2 regions of the Lentibacillus kimchii genome follow, and region 1 is predicted to be linked to the other one. Evidence: a T-box and tRNA genes for the amino acid it is inferred to sense, from the RefSeq annotation. Region 1 holds a T-box; the other holds one or more tRNA genes.
What was found. A T-box is a leader RNA that pairs with one kind of tRNA and senses whether it is charged. The one in region 1 lies ahead of tyrS (tyrosine--tRNA ligase), so its partner is inferred to be a tRNA-Tyr.
Positions count from the first base shown of each region.

Region 2: it encodes a tRNA-Tyr, which carries the amino acid that the T-box ahead of tyrS (tyrosine--tRNA ligase) is inferred to sense. The anticodon was not compared.

Region 1 is NZ_AP043934.1:1,868,774-1,875,887, forward strand. Features, by position in the region: gene rpsD (30S ribosomal protein S4) at 1-172, shown strand, start outside; gene tyrS (tyrosine--tRNA ligase) at 309-1,580, opposite strand; T-box leader at 1,641-1,853, opposite strand; gene ACZ444_RS10015 (transglycosylase domain-containing protein) at 1,980-4,796, shown strand; gene ACZ444_RS10020 (GNAT family N-acetyltransferase) at 4,929-5,549, shown strand; gene ACZ444_RS10025 (acetoin utilization AcuB family protein) at 5,583-6,233, shown strand; gene ACZ444_RS10030 (acetoin utilization protein AcuC) at 6,230-7,114, shown strand, end outside.
Region 2 is NZ_AP043934.1:840,939-848,052, forward strand. Features, by position in the region: rRNA gene ACZ444_RS04610 (23S ribosomal RNA) at 1-1,691, shown strand, start outside; rRNA gene rrf (5S ribosomal RNA) at 1,821-1,936, shown strand; tRNA gene ACZ444_RS04620 (tRNA-Asn) at 1,978-2,052, shown strand; tRNA gene ACZ444_RS04625 (tRNA-Ser) at 2,054-2,146, shown strand; tRNA gene ACZ444_RS04630 (tRNA-Glu) at 2,165-2,239, shown strand; tRNA gene ACZ444_RS04635 (tRNA-Val) at 2,292-2,364, shown strand; tRNA gene ACZ444_RS04640 (tRNA-Met) at 2,470-2,546, shown strand; tRNA gene ACZ444_RS04645 (tRNA-Asp) at 2,606-2,682, shown strand; tRNA gene ACZ444_RS04650 (tRNA-Phe) at 2,709-2,781, shown strand; tRNA gene ACZ444_RS04655 (tRNA-Tyr) at 2,792-2,877, shown strand; tRNA gene ACZ444_RS04660 (tRNA-Trp) at 2,887-2,960, shown strand; tRNA gene ACZ444_RS04665 (tRNA-His) at 2,975-3,050, shown strand; tRNA gene ACZ444_RS04670 (tRNA-Gln) at 3,065-3,139, shown strand; tRNA gene ACZ444_RS04675 (tRNA-Gly) at 3,146-3,217, shown strand; tRNA gene ACZ444_RS04680 (tRNA-Cys) at 3,232-3,302, shown strand; tRNA gene ACZ444_RS04685 (tRNA-Leu) at 3,318-3,399, shown strand; gene ACZ444_RS04690 (diaminopimelate dehydrogenase) at 3,580-4,566, opposite strand; gene cax (calcium/proton exchanger) at 4,753-5,814, shown strand; gene ACZ444_RS04700 (glucose 1-dehydrogenase) at 5,901-6,635, opposite strand; gene ACZ444_RS04705 (fructose bisphosphate aldolase) at 6,876-7,114, opposite strand, start outside.

The DNA.
Region 1 (7,114 bases):
GCAAAACCTTGACATAATCCAGGAAGCCATCGAAGTGAATAACTTTGTCCCGGATTATGTTACATTTGACGCGGATAAAAGAGAAGGAACCTATTCACGTTATCCTGAACGGTCGGAACTGCCGGCTGAAATAAATGAAGCACTTATCGTTGAGTACTACTCACGTCAATAAAGCTGCTTAACAACGTATGTAAAAGATCCATCCTTCAATTATAGAAGGATGGATCTTTTTTATCTGTATTTACAGCACGATCGCTGGTTTATGGATTAGCGTCAATGCTTCTGCCAGTTGCTGCAGCGTTTCAGTTTCAGCTGAAATGAATAAGAAAGTAGTTTTTCTTGCCACGGCGTATAACGGAAAACTGATCCTCAATCCGATCATTCTTAGTCACAACGTGCTGTAAATCCTGCTTGCGTTCCCCATTAATATAGATAGCACCATTTTGAATATCCTCTCGTGCCTGACGTTTGGACGATGCAATGGACGCATCCACGAGTAAATCAATTAAACCTGTGTCTTCTTTAGCTGTTTCATAAGTCGGAACATCTTTAAAGCCTTCTTCAATATCCTGGGCAGACAGATCTTTTAAATCACCGCTAAAAAGAGATGCCGTTATCTTTTGTGCCTGTTCCAATGCTTCGCGGCTATGCACCATCATAGTCATTTCTTCCGCAAGACGTTTCTGAGCCTGTCGGTTCTCCGGATGATTATCAAGTTCAGTTTGCAGCTCAGCCAGTTCGTCTTCTTCTAAAAATGTAAAATAATGCAGGAATTTCATGACATCTCGATCATCTGTATTAATCCAGAACTGATAAAACTCATAAGGTGTTGTTTTCTCCGGATCAAGCCAGATAGCTCCCCCTGCAGTTTTACCAAATTTGCTGCCGTCAGCTTTTGTGATCAGCGGGAGTGTTAAACCAAATATTTGAACATCTCGCTCTTCATCCTCACGGGAACGGCGTATAAGTTCCATACCCGCAGTGATATTGCCCCATTGGTCACTGCCGCCTATCTGCAGCGTACAGTTCTCCTCTTCATACAGCCTCATAAAATCAAGTGACTGCAGGATCATATAACTGAACTCTGTATAGGAAATCCCTTGCTCAATGCGAGCCGAAACAGACTCTTTATCAAGCATATAATTAATACTAAAATGTTTGCCAGCATCCCGGAGAAAATCAATCACCGTCATTTGGCCAAGCCAGTCATGATTATTGCGGGCCACTGCAGCGTTCGATCCCTGGTCAAACTCAAGCAGTCTGGTTAATTGCTGTTTCACCTTTTCACTATAATCATGAACGACTGAGCTTTCATTCAGAGACCGCTCAGATGACCGGCCACTCGGGTCACCAATCATACCGGTGCCTCCACCAATCAGCGCAATCGGCTTATGTCCTGCACGCTGAAATCGCTTCAGCATAATAATTGGCAATAAGTGGCCAATATGCAAACTATCAGCCGTTGGATCAAAACCGCAATATAACGTTACCTGATGATCATTTAAATGCTGCTCTAAAGCCTCGCGGTCTGTAGTCTGTTGAATAAGACCACGCTTTTCTAAATCCTGTAAAATAGTCATCGTCGTCACTCCATTTCAGATATAATGCCTCAACAAATAAAAAAACCGCCCCCTTTAAAAATAAGGGACGAGTTCAGTTCGCGGTACCACCCTTGTTGCACGAATGCCACTTGGGACTCTTTAACGGTTGTTCAACCGTCTTCTTTCACCAATTTCCTGTAAAAGAAGATGCTCCGGATTGTAATTCGTCTGCAATTATTACTGGCTCGCACCCACCGCCAGCTCTCTGAATAAGGAATTTGCAAGACTACTGCGACCCTTCCACGCATTTAAAATGACTATGTTTTCCCATTTATTCTTATCATAACTAAATGGCAAATGCAATATAAAAACACAGATTTCCATTCAACCTGGAAATGGACTGTGCTATAATGTATGTAATTCAGGGGGAGATTGTACGTGGATTTTAATACCATATTCAGTCGATCAATCCGCAAGATAAAATTGTTCTGGAAGACGTTCAGAACACATCGTTATATTAAAAAGATAAGAGCCATCTGGGGAACAGGCAACATTCAGAAATGGTCCCGCATCAGCTATGATGTGTCTTGGAACGTCCTGCTAGGCTTATTGCTTATAACAGTTGTCGGCGCTGTCTTTGCAGGTGGCATAGGAATGGGTTATTTTGCTTCACTCGTCAAAGATGAACCAGTGCGTGACTATGACAGCATGCAGCAGGATATTCATAACTATGCCGAAACATCATCACTTTACTTCGCCAATAATGAACCTATTGGCGATTTACGATCAGATATCTACCGTGAGGACATCTCGCTGGAAAACGTGTCGGGGCTGCTGAAAGATGCGGTTATAGCCACGGAAGATGAATATTTCAACGCCCATAAAGGGATTGTGCCTAAGGCCATTGTCAGGGCGCTTGTACAGCAAGCAGGCGTTGCTTCGAATCAGTCCGGCGGAAGTACACTTACTCAGCAGCTCGTTAAAAACCAGATTCTTACAAATGAAGTATCGTTTGACCGAAAAGCTACAGAAATTTTAATTGCCATGCGACTGGAACGTTTTTTTGAAAAAGACGCGATACTCGAAGCCTATTTGAATGTCGTCCCTTTTGGCCGAGATGCCTCTGGGAGCAATATTGGCGGTGTCCAGACAGCAGCTGAAGGCATTTTTGGAATTGATGCCGCAGAGGTGAATCTTCCTCAGGCAGCTTACATCGCCGGTCTGCCCCAAAGTCCCTCAGCCTACACGCCTTTCAAAAATAATGGAGGCTTAAAAAGTAAAAGCGGTATCCAGCCGGGACTTGATCGGATGCATTCCGTTTTAAAGCGGATGTATGAATCAGACTATATCGCTAAGAAGCAATATGAAAAAGCTTTAAGCTACGATATTACTGCTGATTTCACAGAAGAATCGCAGTCGCCTGTTGAACAATATCCCTATTTAACATTTGAAGCTGAAAAACGTGCCCGCAACATCATTATGAACCATTTGGCTGAAAAAGATGGGTATTCAACAGACGATCTGGAAAACGATGATGATTTAAAAAAACAATACCATGCACGCGCCGAACAGTCTTTGCGTCAGGGTGGCTATGAGATTCATACAACCATTGACAAGTCAACACACGACGCTTTTAAAGATATTGCAGCAAATTATGATCATTACGGACCTGACTGGACAGGGTTTGTGGAAGATGAGTCAGGTGAACAAACTAAAATAACCCAGTCTGTCCAAACCGGCGGCGTCCTGATTGAAAATGCCACCGGCAGAATCATCAGCTTTGTCGGCGGGCGGCATTACAGCCGCGATAACCAGCTTAATTATGCGACTACAGCCAAACGGTCCAATGGCAGTACAATGAAGCCGATTCTCGCTTATGCCCCAGCATTTGAAAAAGGTGTGATTCAGCCAGGCACCCCAGTTGCTGATGTACCCACTTCGTATGGTGACTGGTCGCCGGACAATTATGGCGGGGGCTATCACGGTCTTGTATCTGCCAGAAAAGCACTTTATAATTCGTATAATATCCCGGCAATTAATGTGTATAACCGGATTAATGACCAGGATCCCGTCAGTGAATTTCTTGAACCAATGGGTATAACCACACTGGGAAAAAATGAGTATGCCAATCTGTCTTTGAGTATTGGCGCGACAACACAAGGGGTCACTGTAGAAGATAACGTCAGTGCATTCGCCACGCTGGGCAATCAGGGTGAATCGGCCGACAGCCATATGATCGAGAAAATTACTGATCAGCAAGAAAATGTAATTTACGAGCATAAAACGAATACAACTGACGTTTTCTCACCTGAGACAGCCTATCTGACATTGGATGTTATGCGTGATGTTATCAACAAAGGCACGGGAACATACCTAAACTCGCAAATCAAACACAGAAATGTGGATTGGACTGGAAAAACCGGTACATCACAAGACTACAAAGATGCTTGGTTTGTTGGCGTCAATCCCAAAGTTTCGATGGGCGTGTGGCTAGGCTACGATATTGGGAAAAGTATACAATGCCCAACATGTGCTTTAAGTTACAGTCAGCGCACCCAAAAATTATGGGCTGAATTGATCAATAAAGCATCCGACATCCATCCGGAGCTTGTAGCACCTGATAAAAATTTTGAACGGCCAGATGGCATTGTTTCGCGAAACTACTGTGGAATTTCCGGTATGCTGCCATCCAATTTATGTCAAAAAGCCGGACTGATTAAAACCGATTTATTTAATGCCAAATATGCGCCAACTGAGAAAGATGACAGCCTGATCAGAGGCTCTTACGTCACAGTCAATGGCCAGACAGTTAAGGCCGGCCCCAATACACCAGAAGAATTCGTGGAAGGTGATGGTCTTACATTCAATCCGGCATTTTTACAGCGGAATGGCTATACCCAATTGGGTGATCTTTCCCTTCTGCTACCACGAACCAATCGCGACAAATGGTCAAAAATTGGATTACCACAAGCAGGCATCAGCCAGGAAACGGTGCAAAATGACGGTACAAATCCTGTTGCACCAAAGACCGCTAAATTGAATGGCAATACATTATCATGGCGTGAATCGGCAAGTCAGGATGTTGTTGGATACCGTATTTATCATGCCAGCAGCCCGAATAATTCATTCAGCCTTGTTGGCAATACAACAGGAACAAACCTTACTATTTCAAAAGCGACTGGTATCTATCAAGTAAGAGCCGTTGATTATTTTGGATTAGAATCACAAGCTTCATCGATCAAGACAGAATCATGAATCATTGGATGAATCAATGCAATACCTGGAACTGTTAAAATAATGCCTATTTTCACTAAACAAATGAACCATTATCATGTATCATGAATCTTATAACCGCTTTAAATGATGTCAGCAAAAGGTGGTGAAATATTGAAGCATACAAAAACCTGCCATGCAAAAACACGGATGTTATTAAATAATCAAATCGTGATTGAGGGGCCGCTGTCATCGGAGCAATTGAAACTCTATCATTTTCATGAGGATCTGGCCGTATTCAGGCCAGCTCCGAAACAGTTCGATGCCATTCTGAATATTGCAGATTTTCCAGAAGGACGGCTCATCGTTGCCAGAACAAAAGATACGATTATTGGCTATGTCACATATTTACATCCCGATCCGATGGAACGCTGGTCAGCTTTTAAAATGGAGAACTTGATGGAACTAGGAGTCGTCGAAGTCATTCCCGCCTATCGCAGTGCAAAAGTTGCTTCTGATTTGCTGACAGTTTCCATGACAGATGACTATATGGAAAACTATATCATCATCTCCACAGAGTATTACTGGCATTGGGACTTAAAGAGAGAGGGTCTGAGCGTATGGGGTTACCGCAACGTGATGGAAAAAATGATGGCAGCAGGTGGACTGCACCCTGCAGCGACCAATGATCCGGAGATTATCTCACATCCGGCTAACTGCCTGATGGTTCGGATTGGCAGGAATGTTCCGGAAGACTCTGTGAAGCAATTTGATCGGCTCCGCTTTTTACAGTGAGAGCAGCACCGTCATATGAGGGAGAGGTTATAGATGCTTGTGGAAGAAATGATGCAATCGGAAGTCGTGACACTTTCGCCAACAGCAGCCATTGCCGATGGCCTAAAACTGCGGCATATTAATCACATTAAGCATATACCCATTGTTGATGAAACAAATCAGATTATAGGCATTGTATCTGATCGTGACCTTCGCATCGCTGCACCATCCATTTTTAATGAATCGCAAGAGCAGCACGTATTATCACATGAAATTCAATCCATTATGAGCCATCCAGTTGTAACGGTTCACCCCTTGGATCTCTCGGAGGAAGTTGCCCACATATTCTACGACAAAGATATTTCCTGTCTACCAGTGGTCAGTGACAATAAACTGATTGGCATGATTACAGCCAGTGATATGCTTTACACACTCATTCAGTTAACCGGGACAAATGTGCAAAGCTCTCAGATTGAGATTAAAGTGCCCCACAAGCCAGGTGTTTTACCTGAAGCAGCTGCCGTTTTTGGAAAACGACAGACAAACATCACGTCTGTCCTGCTATATCCGTATAATGATGATCCAAACTATAAAATTCTTGTTTTCCGTATACAGACAATCAATCCTTTGCCCGTTATCCAGGATTTGCGGAAAGCCGGCTACACACTTATGTGGCCGAATAACATAGCGGGGCCCAAACAATGACTTGTCATGCTGCTTTTATTTATTCAGATCAATTTTTGAATTATCATTTTCATGCGGATCATCCATTTAATCAAAAACGGGTATTGCTGACAAAGGATCTATTAGAAAAAGGGAATTTGCTCACAAACAATGACATAATTATACCGCGAATAGCAACCGAAGAAGAAGTGAATCTTTTCCATTATAAGCCGTATATAAATGCTGTTAAGAGAGCTGGTAGCGGTTTCTTATCACCTGGTGAGGGCATGGAATATGGGATAGGTACAGAAGATACACCACTATTCGAAAATATGCACGAGGCCTCGAGTTATCTCGTTGGTGGAACGCTAGCAGCCGTTGACACCGTCTTACAAGGAAAAGCGGAACATGCACTGAACCCTGGAGGCGGATTGCATCATGGCTTCAGTCAAAAGGCAAATGGATTCTGTGTCTATAATGACGGTGCTATTGCAATTAAATATATACGGGAAAAATATGATTTAAAAGTTTTATATGTTGATACAGATGCGCATCACGGTGATGGTGTTCAATGGGCCTTTTACAATGATCCCAATGTATGTACGCTGTCCATTCATGAAACTGGACGTTATCTGTTTCCGGGAACTGGCTACATCCGGGAACGTGGCATTAAGGAAGGACACGGCTATACATTTAATATGCCGATCGATGCATTCACTGAAGATGAATCGTTTCTGTACGTTTATGAAACCGCATTCAGACAAATAGCCGAATCTTTCCAGCCTGATGTTATCATAACGCAAAATGGCGCGGATGCTCATGTGAATGATCCGCTGACGCACTTGTGTGTCACCATGCAAGCCTTTGAACAGATTCCCTTACTGGCACACGAATTAGCACATGAATACTGTGATGGGCGCTGG
Region 2 (7,114 bases), 1.0 Mb from region 1:
AGCGTTCCAAATGCTGTGAAGTCAGACCGTGAGGACTGGTGGAGCGTTTGGAAGTGAGAATGCCGGTATGAGTAACGAAAAAAGAGTGAGAATCTCTTTCACCGAATGCCTAAGGTTTCCTGAGGAAGGCTCGTCCGCTCAGGGTTAGTCGGGACCTAAGCCGAGGCCGAAAGGCGTAGGCGATGGGTAACAGGCCGACATTCCTGTACCACCTCGTGAGCATTTGAATGATGGGGAAACGCAGAAGGATAAGGAATGCGCACTGTCGGAAATGTGCGTCCAAGCAGTGAGGAAATTGGTCAGGCAAATCCGGCCAATGGTTCCAGGCTGTGACGGGGAGGGAAATTGAGTACCGAAGTTCCTGACTTCACACTGCCAAGAAAAACCTCTAGTGAGTTCACAGGTGCCCGTACCGCAAACCGACACAGGTAGGCAGGGAGAGTATCCTAAGGTGAGCGGGAGAACTCTCGTTAAGGAACTCGGCAAAATGACCCCGTAACTTTGGGAGAAGGGGTGCTCAGGGCCGAGTCCTGAGCCGCAGTGAAGAAGCCCAAGCGACTGTTTACCAAAAACACAGGTCTCTGCGAAGCCGCAAGGCGACGTATAGGGGCTGACATCTGCCCGGTGCTGGAAGGTTAAGGGGAAGCGTTAGCGCCTCTGGCGCGAAGCGGCGAACCGAAGCCCCAGTGAACGGCGGCCGTAACTATAACGGTCCTAAGGTAGCGAAATTCCTTGTCGGGTAAGTTCCGACCCGCACGAAAGGTGCAACGACTTGGGCACTGTCTCAACGAGAGACCCGGTGAAATTATACGATGCGTGAAAATGCGCATTACCCGCGACAGGACGAAAAGACCCCGTGGAGCTTTACTGCACCTTGACATTGAATGTTGGTACAGCTTGTACAGGATAGGTGGGAGCCGTGGAAACGTGAGCGCGAGCTTACGTGGAGGCACCCGTGGGATACCACCCTGGCTGTACGAACATTCTAACCCTGGACCGTGATCCGGTCCGGAGACAGTGTCAGGCAGGCAGTTTGACTGGGGCGGTCGCCTCCTAAAAGGTAACGGAGGCGCCCAAAGGTTCCCTCAGAATGGCTGGAAATCATTCGTAAGCGTGCAAAGGCACAAGGGAGCTTGACTGCGAGACCTACATGTCGAGCAGGGACGAAAGTCGGGCTTAGTGATCCGGTGGTTCCGCATGGAAGGGCCATCGCTCAACGGATAAAAGCTACCCCGGGGATAACAGGCTTATCTCCCCCAAGAGTTCACATCGACGGGGAGGTTTGGCACCTCGATGTCGGCTCATCGCATCCTGGGGCTGTAGTCGGTCCCAAGGGTTGGGCTGTTCGCCCATTAAAGCGGTACGCGAGCTGGGTTCAGAACGTCGTGAGACAGTTCGGTCTCTATCCGTCGCGGGCGCTGGAAGTCTGAGAGGAGCTGTCCTTAGTACGAGAGGACCGGGATGGACACACCGCTGGTGCACCAGTTGTTCCGCCAGGAGCACGGCTGGGTAGCTACGTGTGGTCAGGATAAGTGCTGAAAGCATCTAAGCATGAAGCCCCCCTCAAGATGAAACTTCCCATCACGTCCAGTGAGTAAGATCCCTCAAAGACGATGAGGTTGATAGGTCCGGGGTGGAAGCGTGGCGACACGTGAAGCTGACGGATACTAATCGATCGAGGACTTAACTAACAGGTTGCAGCTTGATGGTTCTCTTATTTAGTTTTCAGGGTGCAAAGGTTTAAAAAACCTCTTGCATTTTGAATTAAAAATGCTTATAATGGTTTCTGTGCTTCATTAGAATAAAAGAACAGCATAAGGTCTGGTGGCGATAGCGGAGAGGACACACCTGTTTCCATGCCGAACACAGCAGTTAAGCTCTCCAGCGCCGATGGTAGTTGGGGTTTGACCCTTGCAAGAGTAGGACGCTGCCAGGCAGTTTCATTCAACTGCAACTGAGTGCTAACTTTTGGATTATTCCACAGTAGCTCAGCGGTAGAGCCCTCGGCTGTTAACCGAGTAGCCGCAGGTTCGAATCCTGCCTGTGGAGCCATGGAGAGCTGTCCGAGTTGGCCGAAGGAGCACGATTGGAAATCGTGTAGACCGTTTTCACGGTCTCGAGGGTTCGAATCCCTCGCTCTCCGCCATTTATTTTCTTGATATTTGGCCCGTTGGTCAAGAGGTTAAGACACCGCCCTTTCACGGCGGTAACACGGGTTCGAATCCCGTACGGGTCACCATTTCTTTTTATAAGTTATTGCGAGTATACAAATGAGTGCAATATAATGTGCCGGAGGATTAGCTCAGCTGGGAGAGCACTTGCCTTACAAGCAAGAAGCCGCAGGTTCGAGCCCTGCATCCTCCATCACTTAAAATATATGTATTGCATCGTAAGCAAACATTTTAAGTAAGGTATGGTATACTGATATTATTAGTGATATAATGTGATGTGGTTATTTAATTTTCATATCGCGGGGTGGAGCAGTCTGGAAGCTCGTCGGGCTCATAACCCGAAGGTCGCAAGTTCAAATCTTGCCCCCGCAACCAATTTAATTAATGATTCATGCTTATTACCAATGATAACAGTGACAATTGCTTTACATCCTGGTCCGGTAGTTCAGTTGGTTAGAACGCCTGCCTGTCACGCAGGAGGTCGCGGGTTCGAGTCCCGTCCGGACCGCCATTTCAAGTTCAATTGTACATAGTATTGGCTCGATAGCTCAGTAGGTAGAGCAACGGACTGAAAATCCGTGTGTCGGCGGTTCGATTCCGTCTCGAGCCACCTTTAAAATGGAGGGGTAGCGAAGCTGGCCAAACGCGGCGGACTGTAAATCCGCTCCTTCAGGGTTCGGGGGTTCGAGTCCCTCCCCCTCCACCATTTGAATACAGGGGTATAGTTTAATGGCAAAACGAAGGTCTCCAAAACCTTTGATGCGGGTTCGATTCCTGCTACCCCTGCCATAATTCCATTTATGGCGGTCGTGGCGAAGTGGTTAACGCACCGGATTGTGGCTCCGGCATTCGTGGGTTCGATCCCCACCGGTCGCCCCATCATTATTCAATATTGGGCTATAGCCAAGCGGTAAGGCATCGGGTTTTGATCCCGTGATTCGCTGGTTCGAATCCAGCTAGCCCAGCCAGTACATGCGGAAGTAGTTCAGTGGTAGAACACCACCTTGCCAAGGTGGGGGTCGCGGGTTCGAATCCCGTCTTCCGCTCTTTTGCTTCCTTTGGCGGTATAGCCAAGTGGTAAGGCAGAGGTCTGCAAAACCTTTATCACCGGTTCGAATCCGGTTACCGCCTCTACTTAGTGATTATGCCTGAGTGGTGGAATTGGCAGACACGCAGCACTCAAAATGCTGTGCCTACGGGCGTGTGGGTTCGAGCCCCACCTCAGGTATCGATATAGCAGATAAACAATTGTGTATAAAAAACAGGGTATGATTACCCTGTTTTTTTATGCGTTAAATTAAATTGTTTTTAGCTGACATCCGCAATCATACCAACCGCAATGCAGGACTCATAATAAAACAACTCCCTGAGTAACAGGGAGTTGTTGTCTATAGTGTCATCTTATTATTTATAAATAATCTCTTCTTAAGGCCTCTCCAGATAGGGGCGATATATAACTTGGTGCGACATCATATACGGTTTTGGCCCCAAATTGTTTTTCCTGACTTAGTCTGAAGGCTGCACGTGCATAGGCGACCAGAACACTGGCAGTGAATTCAGGGTTACTGTCTAATGCAAGCGAAAACTCGTACAACTGCTGATTAGTGCTGCCTGTCTGACCGCTTTTAATAATGAACCCGCCATGTGGAGCTTTGGCATGATCACGTTCCAATTCTTCATCTGAAATAAAATGAACGTCTGTATGATAATCAGCAAAATAATTCGGCATTGTCTTGATTTCTTGTTCAATTGCGGCTTTGTCGGCATTTTCTTCTGCAACCACATAGCAAACACGCCTATGTTTATCAGACTTTGATAATTCGGGATTAGCACCGCTGCGTACTTGCTCAATCGCTTCTTCGGATGGGATAGTGTACTGAACACCATTCTTAACACCGTTGACGCGTCTTACAGCATCGGAGTGCCCTTGGCTGAGGCCCTCTCCCCAGAATGAATAACTTTTGCCCTCCGGTAAAATGGCATCAGCCATGACACGATTAATCGAAAATAAGCCCGGATCCCAGCCAACTGAGATAATAGCGGTTGTTTGATGATTGGCTGCTGCGTCATTGACCGTTTGATAGAATTCAGGGATCTTAGCATGGGTATCATAACTGTTAACCGTATTGAACATACTAGCGAAATGCGGCGTCTGTTCTGGCAAATCTGTAGCTGAACCGCCGCAGAGCAGCATTACATCAATAGCCGACTGGTAATCCTCAGCGTGATCAATATGTACAGCTTGTACACCAGGTTCATTAATATTCAGTGATTCAGGTTCCCGCCTTGTAAAAACAGCTACAAGGTCCAAATCAGATGTTGCTTTGATCGCTTTGGCGGCACCTTTACCCAGATTGCCGAAGCCAACGATTCCAAGTTTAATGTTAGAGCTCATATCCATTTCTCCTTATTTTGAGAAAAAATTTAACTTGCTCCTATTAGCTTAAATAATTTTAATCGTGAAAGCAAATATCCAGTACTGGCCAGCTAATCATGTATGTGGAGATCCCTGGACATAATTATAATGTCACCGTTAGATGGTTAGTCTAAGCTTACCCGGTTAAGAAAGCAGGTTTGTTTAATGAACAGAGCACTTACAATTCTCAGTATTATCGGTGTTCCGGTATCCGTTGCTGGTGTTATTTTTCAATGGCCAGCTGTCATGATGTTTATTATTTACTGCTTAACAATTATTGCGCTGGCCAGTGTGATTGGCAGAGGAACGGATAGTCTGGCGATCGTTATGGGTCCCAGAATTGGCGGACTGCTCAATGCAACGTTTGGCAATGCAGTCGAATTAATTATTTCGTTTTTCTCCCTTAAGGCTGGGCTGATCAATATTGTTCTGGCTTCGTTTACAGGGTCTATCCTGGGAAATTTATTGCTTGTGGCTGGACTGTCTTTTTTTGTGGGTGGTCTGAAATATAAACGTCAATCGTTTGCTGTTCAGCAGGCAAGGCATAATGCTGGACTGCTTATTTTTGCTGTCATTGTGGCTTTTGTAATGCCAGTCGTGTTTACTGAGACGATGAACAAGCAGGATACAATGGTTATGAGTGCTGGTATTTCTATTATTTTAATTCTGTTATATATGGCTGCGATGTTGTTTAAATTTGTTACCCATCGCGGTGTCTATCAGGGTAAAGATAATGCGGAGGAGAGTAAGAAAGAAGAAGAAACGCCTGAATGGGGTAAAGTTAAGGCGATGATCATATTGGCTACTGCGACGATAGCTGTTGCTTATGTGTCCGATCATTTGGTGGATACGTTCGAAGTGGTTGGTGCTAAGTTTGGGCTGTCTGAGCTATTTATTGGTGTCATGATCGTTGGAATTATTGGCAATGCGGCTGAACACGTTTCAGCTGTCTATATGGCCTATAAAAATAAAATGGAAGCTGTTATGGAGATTGCGGTCGGCTCCACATTGCAAGTGGCTATGTTTGTGCTGCCGGTTCTTGTTTTGCTGTCGCTTCTGTTCAGCCCAAGGATGCCGCTTACGTTCACTATGCCTGAGCTGGTCGGTATGGTAACGGCTGTTCTGTTAATCAATATGCTCTCAACGGACGGTGATTCGAACTGGTTTGATGGTGCCGTCTTATTGGGTGCCTATATTATCATGGGCATTGGATTTTATTTTGTTTAAATACCGACAAAAATAATGCATGGCTGTGGGCAGGAACCGTGGCAGCCATGCATAGTGATATTGAAAACTGTTTAGGTTTTAACTTATTATTGTGCTGTTAAACCGCCATCCATGACAAATTCGGAGCCAGTGCTGTAGCTTGACTCGTCTGAAGCGAGGAACAACACAAGATTTGATACTTCCTCAGGTTTAGCAATGCGCTTGTTTGGAATGCTTTTAGCAAATTCGGCAACAGCTTCTTTTGTATCAGCCTGAGCAATCATTGGTGTTTCAATTGCCCCAGGATGTACGGAATTAACACGGATGCCCTGATCAGCAAATTCAAGAGCAGCCGATTTGGTCATGCCGCGGACAGCAAATTTAGTATCGGTATAGCCAATTGCACCGCCTACAAGACCATTCATTGAGGAAATGTTAATAATTGATGCATTTTCGGCTTTTTTCATTGATGATACAGCAGTTTTCATACCTAGAAAGACGGAAATCTGGTTAAGACTGACGACTTTGTGATAGTCATCCAGCGTCATCTCTTCAATCGATTTGGTAGTTGTAATACCTACATTATTAACCAAGATGTTAATTAGTCCAAATGCTCTTTCAGTCTCAGCGACGACGTTTTCCCAGCTTTCTTGATTCGTGACATCGAGCTTGATGAACTTAGCATTGTTTCCAAGTTCATCAGCAAGGGCTTGTCCTTTTTCTTCAAGAATATCAGCGAGAACAACTTTTGCACCTTCACTGACAAATCTGCGGGCGTGGGACTCGCCCATACCTTGTGCTGCACCTGTAATAATCGCAACTTTTCCGTCTAATCTGCCCATGATGAATTCCTCCTAAGTAGTTGATCCGGCAGCGAATTATAAATTAATAAACCACTCAGCTGCCTGTTTTCCATTACTTTTTTATAAGTATTATGTTTTACGATTATATCGTAACACTTAATGGTATCAGGTTAAATCGTTTAGCCTTCAATGATTTAAATTTTTCTGCCCCTTAATGCGCTGCGGAAAGATAAAAAAACACCCTGGCTATTTTGCCCAGGGTGTATGCAGGATTTTTCCTCATGTAATGGATGCCTGATAGATCGAGTCAACAGCTTTTCCAAGTGTTTCATTAAATGCTTCGTCTGTCTGGCTGACATTTAGATCTTGTGTCAGAGCTCGGGAAAAGCTTGCAATCAGGTTGTTATTTTCTTTTAGTTTTTCATTTGCATCGTTCGTTTCATAGCCGCCGGAAAGGGCAACGACACGTACGACATTTGGATGTTCAATCAGTTCCTTGTACATATTGGAGACCGTTG